DNA from 2 places in the Embleya australiensis genome. Region 2 is predicted to be linked to the other one. Evidence: predicted binding sites of a transcription regulator. Region 2 holds the regulator's gene; the other holds the start of a gene.
What was found. Region 2 encodes HspR, which represses chaperone genes until heat shock. Its sites were predicted from a motif close to TTGAGNNNNNNNNNCTCAA; they were not measured.

Region 1: a site for HspR is predicted at 3,634-3,652, ahead of lon (endopeptidase La). Genes of this name have one in related genera too.

Annotation. Positions count from the first base shown of each region.
Region 1 is NZ_CP182422.1:6,023,552-6,030,866, reverse strand. Features, by position in the region: gene ACMXN5_RS26110 (YiaA/YiaB family inner membrane protein) at 1-193, opposite strand, end outside; gene ACMXN5_RS26105 (hypothetical protein) at 301-918, opposite strand; gene lon (endopeptidase La) at 1,183-3,600, opposite strand; gene ACMXN5_RS26095 (hypothetical protein) at 4,149-4,280, shown strand; gene ACMXN5_RS26090 (hypothetical protein) at 4,277-5,941, shown strand; gene ACMXN5_RS26085 (hypothetical protein) at 6,084-6,401, shown strand; gene ACMXN5_RS26080 (dihydrofolate reductase family protein) at 6,692-7,300, opposite strand.
Region 2 is NZ_CP182422.1:3,997,702-4,005,016, reverse strand. Features, by position in the region: gene dnaK (molecular chaperone DnaK) at 180-2,027, shown strand; gene grpE (nucleotide exchange factor GrpE) at 2,024-2,617, shown strand; gene dnaJ (molecular chaperone DnaJ) at 2,739-3,911, shown strand; gene ACMXN5_RS17230 (heat shock protein transcriptional repressor HspR) at 3,913-4,383, shown strand; gene ACMXN5_RS17225 (TIGR03767 family metallophosphoesterase) at 4,523-6,346, shown strand; gene ACMXN5_RS17220 (nucleoside/nucleotide kinase family protein) at 6,526-7,191, opposite strand.

The sequences.
Region 1 (7,315 bases), 2.0 Mb from region 2:
CCCGGACCACCTTGGCGAGGGTGATGCTGGAGGTCACCACGTAGAGCACGCCGATGCCGAGGAAGGCCCGGATCCAGCGGTCGACCGGGAGATAGACGATCCCGATCAGAACCGCGCTCACGGACACCCCGAAGGACAGTGCGGCCTGGACGAAGAACCCTTGGGTGTTGTTGGTGCGCAGCGGCGAAGTCATGACGACAGTCTTGGGCCGGACGGGTGTCGCGCACATGAGTAGATGTACTCAGGTAGTCGGCCCCCCGGCGGAAGCCGAGGGGCCGGGTGGATGCGGGATGTACTCGGTCAGGCCGCGCGCCACCGCGCACGGGAGTCGCCGGCCTTCACCGAGCAGACCATCGCCGTGCCCTTGTCGGTCACACCCATCGCTCCGACCGGTGAACAGAACGCACCCGGGTGCACGATGTTGCCGCTCGCCGGAGGCGGGTCGTTCTTCGGCGGGTCCGCCTTGGGCGGATCGTTCTTCGGCGGGTCAACCTTGGGCGGGTCGGCCTTCGGAGGATCGGCCTTGGGCTGGTCCGCCTTCGGGGGATCGGCCTTCGGCGGGTTCACCTCGTCCTGCGCCGGTGCCGCCGGCGGCGGCGGCGGTTCGACGGGAGCCGTGGTGGCGGCCGGCGGCGGTGTACCGCTCTCGGGCGGCGCGCTCGTCGGTGGCGTCGTGGTGGCGGCGGGCGGGGGCGTCGTCGCGCCGGAGGGCGTCGGGGTCGACGTCGAGGCCGGTGTGACCTTGTCCGCCTCCGAGCCGCCCTTCGAGTCGGACAGCGAACCCGTCGCGGCGGCCAGGAAGAACACACCCGCGACGATCGCCACACCGATCTTCAGGGGGCGCTGCCAGTTCGTGTACTTCCACATCAGGAAGATGCCCACCGGGGCGAACACGATCAGCAGCACGACGATCCACACCGTGCGTCGATACCAGGGAAGTTGCGGCTGAGGTTGCGGCGGAAACCCGGGTTGTGGCGGAACGTACGAACCGTTTCCCCACCCCGGGCCCCCACCCGTTCCATATGACATGCGCGAATACTGACAGCAACCAAACGAAGATTCCGCCGCGTGATCGAATCGAGATTCGGCGCCAACCGGGTTGTCCTCGTGTAGCCGGAAAATGCCGCACGAGCCGCCCCTTCGGACGGCTCGTGCGGCGGGTTGTCAGAACCTGACGGAGGATCAGGCAGCCACCGCGTGCTTGGCGTTGGCGGGTTCGAGGGCCAAGAGCAGGACCTCGCGGACGTCGGCGACCGCGTGGACCGTGAGCCGGCTCAGGATCTCCTCGGGCACGTCGTCCAGGTCGGCCTCGTTGCGCTTGGGGATCAACACCGTGGTCACACCGGCGCGTTCCGCGGCGAGCAGCTTCTGCTTCACGCCGCCGATCGGCAACACCCGGCCGGTGAGCGAGACTTCACCGGTCATCGCCACGTCGGAGCGGACCGGCCGCCCGGTCAGCAGCGACACCAGCGCGGTGGTCATCGTGACACCGGCGCTCGGGCCGTCCTTCGGGACCGCTCCGGCCGGGACGTGGATGTGCACGCCCCGGTCCTTGAGGTCGCCCACCGGCACCTCCAGCTCCGCCCCGCGCGAGCGCAGGTAGGACAGCGCGATCTGGGCCGACTCCTTCATCACGTCGCCGAGTTGGCCGGTCAGGGTCAATCCGGTGCCGCCGGTCTCGGCGTCCGCGAGCGAGGCCTCGATGTAGAGCACGTCGCCGCCCGCGCCGGTGACCGCCAGGCCGGTGGCCACGCCCGGCACCGCCGTGCGCTGTTCGGCCTTGCTCAGCAGCGACTCCGGGGTGTGCCGGGGCCGGCCGAGGTAGTCGCGCAGGTCGCCCGCGTCCACCGTGATCGGCAGCGGGTGCGAGGCGGCGTCGAGCGCCTGCCGGGCCGCGACCTTGCGCAGCACGCGGGCGATCGAACGCTCCAGGGTGCGAACGCCCGCCTCACGGGTGTACTCGCCCGCGAGCAGCCGCAGCGCGTCCTCGGTGAAGGACACCTCGGTGGCGTCCAGGCCCGCCTTGTCCAACTGACGCTTGATCAGGTGGTCCCGGGCGATGACGACCTTCTCGTCCTCGGTGTACCCGTCCAGGCGGACCAGCTCCATCCGGTCGAGCAGCGGCTCGGGGATGGTCTCCAGGACGTTGGCGGTGGCCAGGAACACCACGTCGGACAGGTCGAGTTCGACCTCCAGGTAGTGGTCGCGGAAGGTGTGGTTCTGGGCCGGGTCGAGGACTTCGAGCAGGGCCGCGGTCGGGTCGCCGCGGTAGTCCGAGCCGACCTTGTCGATCTCGTCGAGCAGGACGACGGGGTTCATGCTGCCCGCCTCCTTGATCGCCCGGACGATCCGGCCCGGCAGCGCGCCGACGTAGGTGCGGCGGTGGCCGCGGATCTCGGCCTCGTCGCGGACGCCGCCGAGGGCGACCCGGACGAACGAGCGGCCCATCGCGCGGGCCACCGACTCGCCGAGCGAGGTCTTGCCGACTCCGGGCGGGCCGACCAGGGCGAGCACCGCGCCGGAGCGCCGGCCGCCGACCACGCCCAGACCGCGCTCCTCGCGGCGCTTGCGGACCGCCAGGTATTCGACGATGCGCTCCTTGACGTCGTCCAGACCGGAGTGGTCCGCGTCCAGGATCGCGCGCGCCTCGGCGATGTCGTACGCGTCCTCGCTGCGCTCGTTCCAGGGAATCTCCAGGACCGTGTCCAGCCAGGTCCGGATCCAGCCGCCCTCGGGCGACGCGTCGGAGGCGTGCTCCAGCTTGTCGACCTCCTTGAGCGCGGCCTCCAGGACCTTCTCCGGCAGGTTCGCGGCCTCGACCCGCGCCCGGTAGTCCTCCTCCTCGCTGTCCGGGGTGCCGTTGAGCTCGTTCAGCTCCTTGCGCACCGCGGCCAACTGCTGCTTGAGCAGGAACTCGCGCTGCTGCTTGTCCATGCCCTCCTGGACGTCCTTGCGGATCGTCTCGGCCACGTCCAGCTCGGCGAGGTGGTCCCGGGTCCAGCCGACCACCTTGGTCAGCCGCTCCTGGACGTCGATCGTCTGGAGCACCTCGATCTTCTGCTGCAGGCTCAGGTACGGGGCGTAGCCGGAGTTGTCCGCCAGGTCGCCGGCGTCCTCCAGAGCCTGGACGTGGTCCACCACCTGCCACGCGCCGCGCTTGCCGAGCACGGTGGTGACCAGGGCCTTGTACTCCCGGGCCAGCTCCAGGGTGCGCTCGTCGGCCTCGACGTCCGGCACCCGGGTCGCCTCGACCCACAGCGCCGCGCCGGGGCCGGTGGTACCGCTGCCGATCCGCACCCGGCCCTCGCCGCGCACCACCACGACCGACTCACCCCCGGGCAGCCGGCCGACCTGCTCGATCACGCCGAGTGTGCCCACCGCCGGGTACTGCCCGTCGTCACGCGGAACAAGCAGCACCCGCGCCTTGCTCTCACTACGGACGCCGGGCCCGGTGGCCCGCCCCGCGGCGGCCCGCGCGGCATCCACGGCGGCACGGGTCTCCGCGTCGTCGAGTTCGAGCGGGACCACCATGCCGGGGAGGACGACGACGTCGTCCAGCGGAAGAACCGGCAGGGTCAGGGTCCCGATGGTCTCGCTCATGTCATGCCCCTTCAGTGGCCACAGTCGAAAAACTTGCGCTGTACCGACTCAAGAAACACGAGCCCCGCTTTGTTCCCCCACCCACCCCAACCCCTGTTCGCCCTGGGCGAAGTTGTCCTGCGACCCGGATCACCTCGGGGTCGCGAGGCGTGGCATGTGCGTCGGGAGTGCTGCCGGGCGGAGTCGCCGGGCCACCTACGGAGGGGGCCGAGGTCCCGTACGCCGCCTGGGACGGGTCTGAGTTCCGTCAGTCGTTGGTGGATGCCTGGGCGGTGCGGTTCGAGGACGTCGCGCCGGTACGTCGGATGCGGACAAAAGCGTCTCGCACGCGCCGGACTACTTCGCCCGCCGGGAGGACGGCACGGCGGTCGTGATCGACCGCCGTCCAGCGGATCGGCGCAAACCCTGGGATATGGCGAAGTTCGAGGCAGCGCAGGCAGCCTGCGCTCAGGTGGGATGGGGCTTCCGACTGGTGGGGGCGCCGGACCCGATCGTGGTGCGCAATGTGAACCGCCTGGCGGGTTACCGTCACCCACCGGCTGGAACCCGTGGCCGCCGAGCTGCCGGCGGCGTTCGTCGAGCCGCAGCCGCTTCACCTGGTGTGGTCACACGAGTTGACGGCGGATGTGTCGGTGCCGCTGCATGCCTTCTCGCCGGTGTCGGCAGGTGTGCGGCTGTGACGGCTGGGCGGGGCAAAGCGGTGTTGCGGCCCGGGGACTGGGTCACCTACGACGACGGGGAGCACCAGGTGGTGGCCCTCGCCGGCACGTCGGTGCGGCTGCGGTCGACAGCCGGGGCGGAATCGGTGGTGCCGGCCTCGCACCTGATGGCAGCACCGGACTTCGCCGTCACGGGCACGGAGCCGCTGCCCGCAGTGGAGCCGTCCGGATTGCTCGCGACCCTGCCGGGGCCGGTACGGGAGGCGGCACACGAGTGGGAACGCCACATGGTGGAGATCGAGACGGGACTGCCGCCCGGCAGCGCACCGGGCACACCGCCACGTCCCGGATATGCCCCGGCCGTCTTCACGTTGATGGAACGGATGGCCTCGACGGCGCGAGAACTCGATGTGACGGTTCGGACGATGCAGAGCCGACGGTCGCGCTTCGTCCGGCAGGGGGTCTGGGGGCTGGTGGACCAGCGGGCGATCCAGACCTGGGAGGCGACGGGGCGGGCGGATGCCCGCCTGGTCGCGGTGGTCCAAGAGGCCCTGGACGCGGAGACGCACATCTCGACGGGGACCCGGTCGCGGCTCATCCGCCGGGTGATCAAGCTGGTGGAGGCCACCCACGGGGAGGGGGCGGTTCCGCTGCCGAGTCAGCGGACGCCCTACAAGCTGATCGACGCGCTCTCCACCGGGCGGCACACCTTCGATTCGGCGGTCACGCGTCGGCAGACGGCGAACCGGCCGCAGGGGCCGTTCACGCCGACGTTCGCAGACCGGCCCGGGGAACAGGTGCAGATCGACTCCACCCCGCTGGACGTGATGGTGGTGCTCGACTCGGGGCTGACGGCCCGCGCGGACCTGACGATCGCGGTCGACGTCGACCACCCCGCCGTCGACCTCACCCGGCTGCCCGAAGTCGTCGACGCCCAGCGCAAACACCTGCGCATCCTGAGCCGATACGGCTGGGCGGCCACCTACGACGCCGTGCTGAGCGGCCTCATGCTCTGCGCGCACATCTGGTCCGTGGACGGACGTCCGTCCGAGTTCGGCACCTGGGACCGGTGGGAGGATCGCATCGAACTTCTCATCCCGTTCAGCCGGGAGAAGCAGGACTACACCGGCTACAGCACCTCGCGGTTGTTCGCCGCCATCTACCCCGAGGCCGTTGCCCTGGCACCGCTGATCGCCTCCCGCCACTGGCGGCAACTGGCCGACGGCACCGAAACCGACCAAGCCCGGTTCCTCACGGAGATCGGCAAGCGCGTCACCTACCCCTACTTCCCGCCCGACCACGACGGCGACGCCATCGCGCACTGGTCCCTCGCCGACTCCTGGCGCCCGCCCAGCCGCCCATTGACGACCTACACTCCCGGCCGGGTGCACGGCACCCTCCCCGGCCTCTCAGCGAACCGGCTCGCCCGACACGAGAAAAGCGCGATCTGGTTCGGCCGCAGCCAACGGGACCACGGCCGCACACTCCTGTTCCACAGCCACCTCAAGTCGGTCCTCCTACGCGACCGCAAACCCCAGTACGCGAAGTGGAAGGAAACCGTCTGGCACAGCACACGCACCGACGACCTCATGCGCCAAGAAGTCGCGAGGAAACGCCAAGCTCCTGACTGCGTAGGCAGCGATGGAAAACCCTTGTCGGCGGGTCTCGAGAGCGGACGATGACCTGGCACCGGGAGAGTGTTGTCGAGATCCCGCAGCCCCGGCGGCCCGGCTGCCTTGCCGAGGAAGCAGGTCGAGCAGTCATCCGAAGGCCCTGAAGGGAGCTCCGTCCCGTGAAGTCCGGCCGTGGGGCATGATCGTGAACATGAGCGAATCGAAACGGGACCTGCTCTCACGGATGTGGCAAGAGCACATGCGCGCGCCATTCCCGCCGCACATGCGCGGCCGAGAGATCGAAGGCGAAGACATGGTGTTGCTCGACTCGTACCTCGCCGGCGGTGTCATCTCGTCGTTGTCGGGACACTTTGACGAGGAGTGCCGCAGGATCCATCTCGACTGCCTCGCGGCCGTTGAGAGGGTTTTGCCGTCGATCCCTGATGAGGACGACGCTGGCAAGTACTACAAACACCTGCGGGACACGGCTGCGTTGGCTCTCGAACTCGGGAACACCGACGCACGGTAACGCCGAGGATGCCCCGCCGACTCGGCCGACGGCATACCCCTCTGCGCGTGCTCGGGTCGTGGCCGACCGGAGGGAGTCGGTGCCGTTCTCGACGATGTCGCCGCCGAAGGCACAGCGGATGGAAAACGAAGAGTCAATCTGCACAGAATCCGATGCCGCCGCGCAACCCATCTCTTCGCCTCGCAGCTGGGACGTCGGAGCCAACGCAACACAAACCGGCACGCGACAAAGCCGTCGCGTCCCGCCCTCGGGCCTCGGCGGGGTTCGGGGCGGCGGAGGCGGTCTGTGGCCTACTGGTAGCTGTCGTAGGTGGGCTTGCCCTTCGGTCGGTAGATGCCGAGGACGGTGCCGCTCTTGGTCGTCGAGACGCTGACCGGCTCCAGCGCGGTGGGGATCGCTCCGTCGGCGAACAGCCGCTTGCCGGTGCCGATGATCACCGGGTGGATGGTCAGCCGGTACTCGTCGACGAGGTCTTGCCGCATGAGGGTCTGGGCGAGGTCGCCGCTGCCGACGACGTTGATGTCGCCGCCCTCGGATGCCTTCAACGCGCGGACGGCAGCGGCGACGTCGCCCTCCAACAGCGTGGAGTTCCGCCAGTCGACGGACGTCAGGGTCCGAGACGCCACGTACTTGCGCATGCTGTTCATCCGCTCGGTGAACGGGTTGTCGGGGTCGGCGGTCGGCCAGTACGACGCGAAGATGTCGTACGTCTTGCGGCCCAGCAGCATCGCGTCGGAGTCCTCGTACCATTCGGCGATGCCCGCGCCGACCTCCTCGTCGGCCACCGGCTTCTGCCAGCCGCCGTGCTCGAAGCCGCTCTCCGCGTCCTCGTCCGGACCGCCCGGCGCCTGCATGACGCCGTCGAGGGTCAGGAACGTACAAACGATGATCTTGCGCATGATGTGCTCCCTATG
Region 2 (7,315 bases):
CGTCCGAGCCGTTCGGCCGCGTGACATCGAGTGGACACGATCGACGCATGGAACCCGCCCCTCACAGCCTTCGAGGCACTAAAGTTGAGCGAGGAATACTCAAGCGATTTGACCCGTTGAACCGGGCAGCTCATGCTTGAGTGACAAGCGCTCAACTCTTTCCGTGGAGGAACCGAATCATGGCACGTGCGGTCGGTATCGACCTCGGTACGACGAACTCCGTCGTCAGCGTTCTGGAAGGCGGCGAGTCGACCGTCATCACCAACGCGGAGGGGTCGCGGACCACACCGTCCGTGGTTGCCTTCGCGAAGAACGGTGAAGTCCTGGTCGGCGAGGTGGCCAAGCGCCAGGCCGTCACCAACGTCGACCGGACCATCCGGTCCGTCAAGCGCCACATGGGGACCACCTGGTCCGTGGCGATCGACGACAAGAAGTACACCGCGCAGGAGATCAGCTCCCGCATCCTGATGAAGCTCAAGCGCGACGCCGAGGCCTACCTGGGCGAGAAGGTCACCGACGCGGTCATCACCGTGCCGGCGTACTTCAACGACGCCGAGCGCCAGGCCACGAAGGAGGCCGGCGAGATCGCCGGTCTGAACGTGCTGCGCATCGTCAACGAGCCCACCGCGGCCGCGCTGGCGTACGGCCTGGACAAGGCCGACGAGCAGACCATCCTCGTCTTCGACCTCGGCGGCGGCACGTTCGACGTGTCGCTCCTGGAGATCGGCGACGGCGTGGTCGAGGTCAAGGCCACCAACGGCGACAACCACCTCGGTGGCGACGACTGGGACCAGCGGGTCATGGACCACCTGGTCAAGCAGTTCCAGAACGCCCACGGCGTGGACCTGTCCAAGGACAAGATGGCCCTCCAGCGCCTGCGCGAGGCGGCGGAGAAGGCCAAGATCGAGCTGTCCTCCTCGATGGAGACCTCGATCAACCTGCCCTACATCACCGCCTCGGCCGAGGGCCCGCTGCACCTGGACGAGAAGCTCACCCGGGCCCAGTTCCAGCAGCTGACCCAGGACCTGCTCGACCGCACCAAGGTGCCGTTCCAGAAGGTCATCGAGGACGCGGGCATCCCGCTCTCGGCGATCGACCACATCGTCCTGGTCGGCGGCTCGACCCGGATGCCGGCCGTCGCCGACGTCGTGCGCGAGCTGACCGGCGGCAAGGAGCCCAACAAGGGCGTCAACCCGGACGAGGTCGTGGCCGTCGGCGCCGCGCTCCAGGCCGGTGTGCTCAAGGGCGAGGTCAAGGACGTCCTGCTGCTCGACGTCACCCCGCTGTCCCTCGGTATCGAGACCAAGGGCGGCATCATGACCAAGCTGATCGAGCGCAACACCACGATCCCGACCAAGCGTTCGGAGATCTTCACCACGGCCGAGGACAACCAGCCGTCGGTGCAGATCCAGGTGTTCCAGGGTGAGCGCGAGATCGCCGCGTACAACAAGAAGCTCGGCATGTTCGAGCTGACCGGCCTGCCGCCGGCCCCGCGCGGGCTGCCGCAGATCGAGGTCACCTTCGACATCGACGCCAACGGCATCGTGCACGTGTCCGCCAAGGACCTGGGCACGGGCAAGGAGCAGTCGATGACCATCACCGGCGGCTCGGGCCTGCCGAAGGACGACATCGACCGCATGATGCGCGAGGCCGAGGCGCACGCGGAGGAGGACCACCAGCGTCGCGAGGCCGCGGAGACCCGCAACCAGGCCGAGCAACTGGTGTACACCACCGAGAAGTTCATCAAGGACAACAGCGACAAGGTCCCGGCCGACGTGAAGACCGAGGTCGAGACGTCGCTGACCGAGCTGAAGGACGCGCTCAAGGGCGAGGACCTGGCCGCCATCCGCGACGCCGCGGAGAAGGTCAGCACCACGAGCCAGAAGCTGGGCACCGCGATGTACGCGAACGCCCAGCCGGGCACCGAGGGCGCGGCCGGCGCGGGTGACGCCTCGGCCAACACCGCCGACGACGACGTCGTGGACGCCGAGATCGTCGACGAGGACCGCAAGGGCGGTGCTGCGTGACCGAAGGGAACGGCTCGAACCACGGCGCCGTCCCGGGCGACGCCCAAGAAACCGAGTCGAAGCCGGAAACCGGGACCGCCGCCACCGCGGCGGCCCCGGCCCCCGGGGCGGCCGAACTCGCCGAGCTGCGCAACCAAATCGGCGAGCGCACGGCCGACCTCCAGCGGCTTCAGGCGGAGTACGCGAACTACCGCAAGCGGGTCGAGCGGGACCGCAACGTGGCGGGCGAGTCGGCCGCCATCAAGGTGCTGAGCGAACTGCTGCCGGTGCTCGACGACATCGGTCGGGCCCGGGACCACGGCGAACTGGCGGGCGGCTTCAAGTCGGTCGCCGAGTCGCTGGAGTCGATCGTGGCCAAGATGGGGCTGCAGAGCTTCGGTTCGAAGGGCGACCCGTTCGACCCGACGGTGCACGAGGCGCTGCTGCACTCGTACGCGACCGATGTCACCGAACCCACGTGTGTGGAGATCCTGCAGCCCGGTTATCAAGTGGGCGAGCGGATCATCCGTCCGGCACGGGTGGCGGTCGCGGAACCCACGGCGGAGGCCGAGGGCGGTCCGGAGGAGTCGGGCGAAGCGGCCGGCAGCTGAACCGTCACCGGGAACGAGACGACGAGAAGCGGAGAGGAGGGACGCCGATGCGCGGGTGGTGTGAATCCGGAAACGGGCGCTCGGAGCACGAGGGCACCCCGACCCGATCGGCGAGGGGCGCATGAGTACGAAGGACTACCTGGAGAAGGACTACTACAAGGTGCTCGGCGTCCCCAAGGACGCCGGCACCGCCGAGATCAAGAAGGCGTATCGCAAGCTCGCCGTCGAGTTCCACCCGGACAAGAACAAGGGTGACACGAAGGCCGAGGAGCGCTTCAAGGAGATCTCGGAGGCCTACGACGTACTGGCCGACGACAAGCGGCGCAAGGAATACGACGAGGCCCGGACCCTGTTCGGCAGCGGCGGCGGCTTCCGCGGCGCCGGTGGCGGACAGTCCGGCACCGGCGGCTTCCCGTTCGACCTCGGCGACATCTTCGGCGGCCAGCAGGGCGGCGCGGGCAACACCGGCGGCCTGGGCGACATCTTCGGCGGCCTGTTCGGCGGCGGTCGCCAGACCGGGCGCCAGCAGCCCCGGCGCGGTACCGACGTGGAGTCCGAGGTCACCCTCGGCTTCGCCGACGCGGTCGACGGCGCGACCGTGCCGATCCGGCTGACCAGTTCGGAACCGTGTCGGCACTGCAACGGCACGGGCGCGGCCGCGGGCACCACCCCGCGGATGTGCCCGACCTGCGCGGGCTCCGGCAACGTCAGCCGGCCGCAGGGAGGTTTCGGCTTCTCCGAGCCGTGCCGCGACTGCAAGGGCCGCGGGCTGCTCGTGGACGACCCGTGCATCGTGTGCAACGGCAGTGGCCGGGCCAAGAGTTCGCGCACGATGCAGGTCCGGATCCCGGCCGGGGTCCAGGACGGGCAGCGCATCCGACTCAAGGGCAAGGGCGCGCCCGGCGAGCGCGGCGGCCCGGCCGGCGACCTGTACGTCGTGGTGCACGTCAAGGCCCACGCCGTCTTCGGACGCAAGGGCGACAACCTCACGGTCACCGTGCCGGTCACCTTCCCGGAGGCCGCGCTCGGGGCGGACGTCACCGTACCCACCCTCGGCGGCATCCCGGTCACGCTCAAGCTCCCCGCGGGCACGGGCAACGGCCGCACGCTGCGGGTGCGCGGACGCGGGGCGGCACGCAAGGACGGCACTCGGGGCGACCTCCTGGTCACCATCGAGGTGACGGTCCCCCAGCAGCTGAACGACAAGGCGCGCGAAGCGCTGGAGGCGTTCCGCGAGGCGACCGTCGCGCACGATCCCCGAGCCGATCTGTTGGACGCGGCGAAGGGGGCATGACATGCGACCGGGCGGCTTGGGTGGTGGCGGTATCGGCGGTGGGCACGGCTTCGAGATCGACGAGACCTCTCCGGTCTACGTGATCTCGGTCGCCGCCCAGCTGTCCGGCCTGCACCCGCAGACGTTGCGACAGTACGACCGCCTCGGCCTGGTCTCGCCGGACCGTACGCCGGGCCGGGGGCGGCGCTATTCCGCCCGCGACATCGTGCAGTTGCGCGAGGTGCAGCGGCTCTCCCAGGAGGCCGGCATCAACCTCGCCGGGATCAAGCGGATCCTGGAACTGGAGAACCAGGTGCTCGCGCTGCGCATGCGCGTGGCCGAGATGGAGCACGCGCTGCACGAGGCGACGGACGCGAGCGCCCGGCGCGAGGCGGCCGTACACGCGTCCTACCGGCGCGATCTGGTCCCGGTCCGGCCGCAGGCGGGCACCGCGCTCGTGGTGTGGAAGCCGCGGCGCGGGCGCTCGGACTGACGGCCGCGACGACGTCGAGGAGGCGGTGCGGCTCCGGCTGTGCCCCCTCCTCGACGTTTTTTATGCGGTCTCGATGCTTCTTCGACGCAGCCTCGACGCTTCCTTGATGCGGCTCGCTACGCGTCAGTAGGGTCGCCGCATGAAGCCGAATCGTCGGGACGTCCTGAAGTACTCGGCCGCGAGCGCGGCACTGCTCGGAGTGGCCGCGTGCTCCGACGACGACAAGGACAAGCCCGACGGGAAGTCGAGCGACGCACCCAAGTCGGGCGCGCCCAAGCCGGCCGGCGCGGCCGGCACCACCTTGGAGCGCACCCTGGTGCTCGGCCCGCCCGGACCGGGCGGCTACCGCAAGATCGTCGCCGGACCCGGTGAACCGCACCTGCTGCGCAGCGAGTTGATGCCCGGCGGCGGCTCGGGCGACAAGGCGAAGCGGCGTTCCCTGGTCGCGTTCACCCAGTTGACCGACATTCACATCCAGGATTCGCAGTCGACCGCGCGCGTGGACTTCCTCGACCGGCACAGCGACAAGGACCAGCCGTTCGCCAAGCTGCTGCCCTTCCAGTCGGCGTACCGCCCGCAGGAGGTGCTGACCGCGCAGATCGCCGAGGCGATGGTGCAGTCGCTCAACCGGATCGGCAAGGGTCCGGCCCTGGGCGCGCCGCTGGCCTTCACGATCTGCACCGGCGACAACACCGACAACATCCAGTTCAACGAGCTGCGCTGGTACATCGACGTGCTCGACGGCGGCAAGAAGGTCACGCCCGACTCGGGCGATCGCAACAGGTACGAGGGCCCGATGGACGCGGTGGCGTACCACGAGCGCTACTGGCACCCCGACGGCACGCCGCCCGGGCACAAGGACGACGTGCCGCGCTCCCAGTACGGCTATCCCACCGTGCCGGGCCTGCTGGACGCGTGCCGGCGGCCGTTCGAGGCGACCGGTCTGAAGACCCCCTGGTACAGCGCCTACGGCAACCACGACGGCCTGGTACAGGGCAACCTGCCGGTCAGCGAACTGCTGAGCAAGGTCGCGGTCGGCGACGAGAAGGTGCTCGACATATCCCCCGGGCAGACCGTGGTCACGCTGGCCCTCGGACTGCAGAGCGGCAAGCCGGACGCGCTGGCGGCGCTGCTGGCCGGCCCCAAGCGCAAGGTCACCGCCGACCCGGATCGTCGCCTCGTGGACCGCGCGGAGACGATCAAGGAGCACTTCAACACCACCGGCCTGCCCAAGGGCCACGGCTTCACCCAGCAGAACCTGGACACCAAGACCGCGTACTACACCTTCGACCAGGGCCCGGTGCGCTGCCTGGTCCTGGACACGGTGAACTCGTACGGCTCGGACTCGGGATGCCTGGACCCGACCCAGTTCGCCTGGCTGGAGGACCAGCTGGTCAAGGGCAGTTCGAGCCATCTCGACGAGCAGGGCAAGGTGGTCCAGGGCACGGGTCAGGACAAGCTGTTCGTGCTGTTCAGCCACCACACCATAGAGACGATGACCAACAAGACCGTGCCGGCCGGGGAGCCCGCGCGGATCCTGGGACCGCAGGTGCAGGCGCTGCTGCTGCGGTTCCCGAACGTGGTGTTGTGGGTCAACGGGCACACCCACGACAACTACGTGAAGCCCTACCCGCGACCGGCGGGCAGCGCGGTCCCCGGCGGGTTCTGGGAGGTCAACACCGCGTCGCACATCGACTGGCCCTCCCAGGCGCGGATCGTGGAGATCGCCGACAACACGAACGGGACCCTGTCCATCTTCGGCACGATCGTCGACTCGGCGGGCCCGGAATCACACGGCAACAAACTGGACTCCCCCCTGGCCCTGGCCGCCCTGGCCCGCGAACTCGCCGGCAACGACTGGCAGGAGCGGGACCGCCCCGACCCGAAGGTCGACGGCCGCCGAGGCCGCCTGGAGGACCGCAACGTGGAACTCCTGGTCCCGGCCCCGGCATGGCTCAAGTAGCCGAAACCCGGGCCAACTCCAGCCCGTCCGGCGTTTGAGGACAAGCGGGCCGCGGGCCGGCCGACTCCGGGCCACTCCCAGCCCGAGCCAATCCCAGCCCGTCCGGCGTTTGAGGACAGGCGGGCCGCAGGCCGGCCAACCCCGCGCCCGCCCGACCCGCGCCGCCGGCAGGCGCGAGTTCACCACACCACCGTCACCACGCGAGCACAGCGCGACTTCGAGCGTTTGACCAGTTCGCCGTTGGGGCGGTCGCTGCCCGCGACCCAGGCCATCGCCTCGCCGGGGCTGCGGCCGCCCCGGCGCTGGCGCCTGGTCAGCCGCTCGTCGCGGACCCGGTCCGAGGCGTGTACGTACCAGACCTCGGTCATCAGGCAGTAGGCGTCGGCCCAGCCGGGCGCGTCCAGCGCCAGGTAGTTGCCCTCGGTCACCACGATCCGCGTCCCGGGCCGCACCACGTGCCGCGCGGCCACCGGCTCGTGCAACGTCCGGTCGTAGTCGGGCACATACACGTCCCGATCCACCTCCCGCACCACCCGCGCCAGCGTGGTCGCGTAGCCCCACACGTCGAACGTGTCCACCGCGCCCTTACGATGCAGCCGCCCGATCCGCTTGAGCTGCACGTTCGAGAGGTGGAACCCGTCGAGCGGCACGTAGGCGGCGGTACCGGACCCGACCCGCTGCTCGATCGCGCGCACCAACCGACCGGCGAGCGTGGACTTCCCGGCTCCCGGCGGACCGGCGAGACCGAGCACGACCCGCTCGGCCTCGGGCGCCGGCGGAATGAGCCGTACCGCCTCATCCGCGAGCGCGTCGAGTGTTTCGAGAGCACCGGACACATCTGGCATGTCCGCAGTGTAAGCATCCCGGGCATCGCATGGTTGAGTGGAATAGACTCAACTTAGTTGTGGTTGCGATAGTCAACGAACCGTTCGGGTGCGGTACACGCGCGGCACGGACGGGATGATGGCC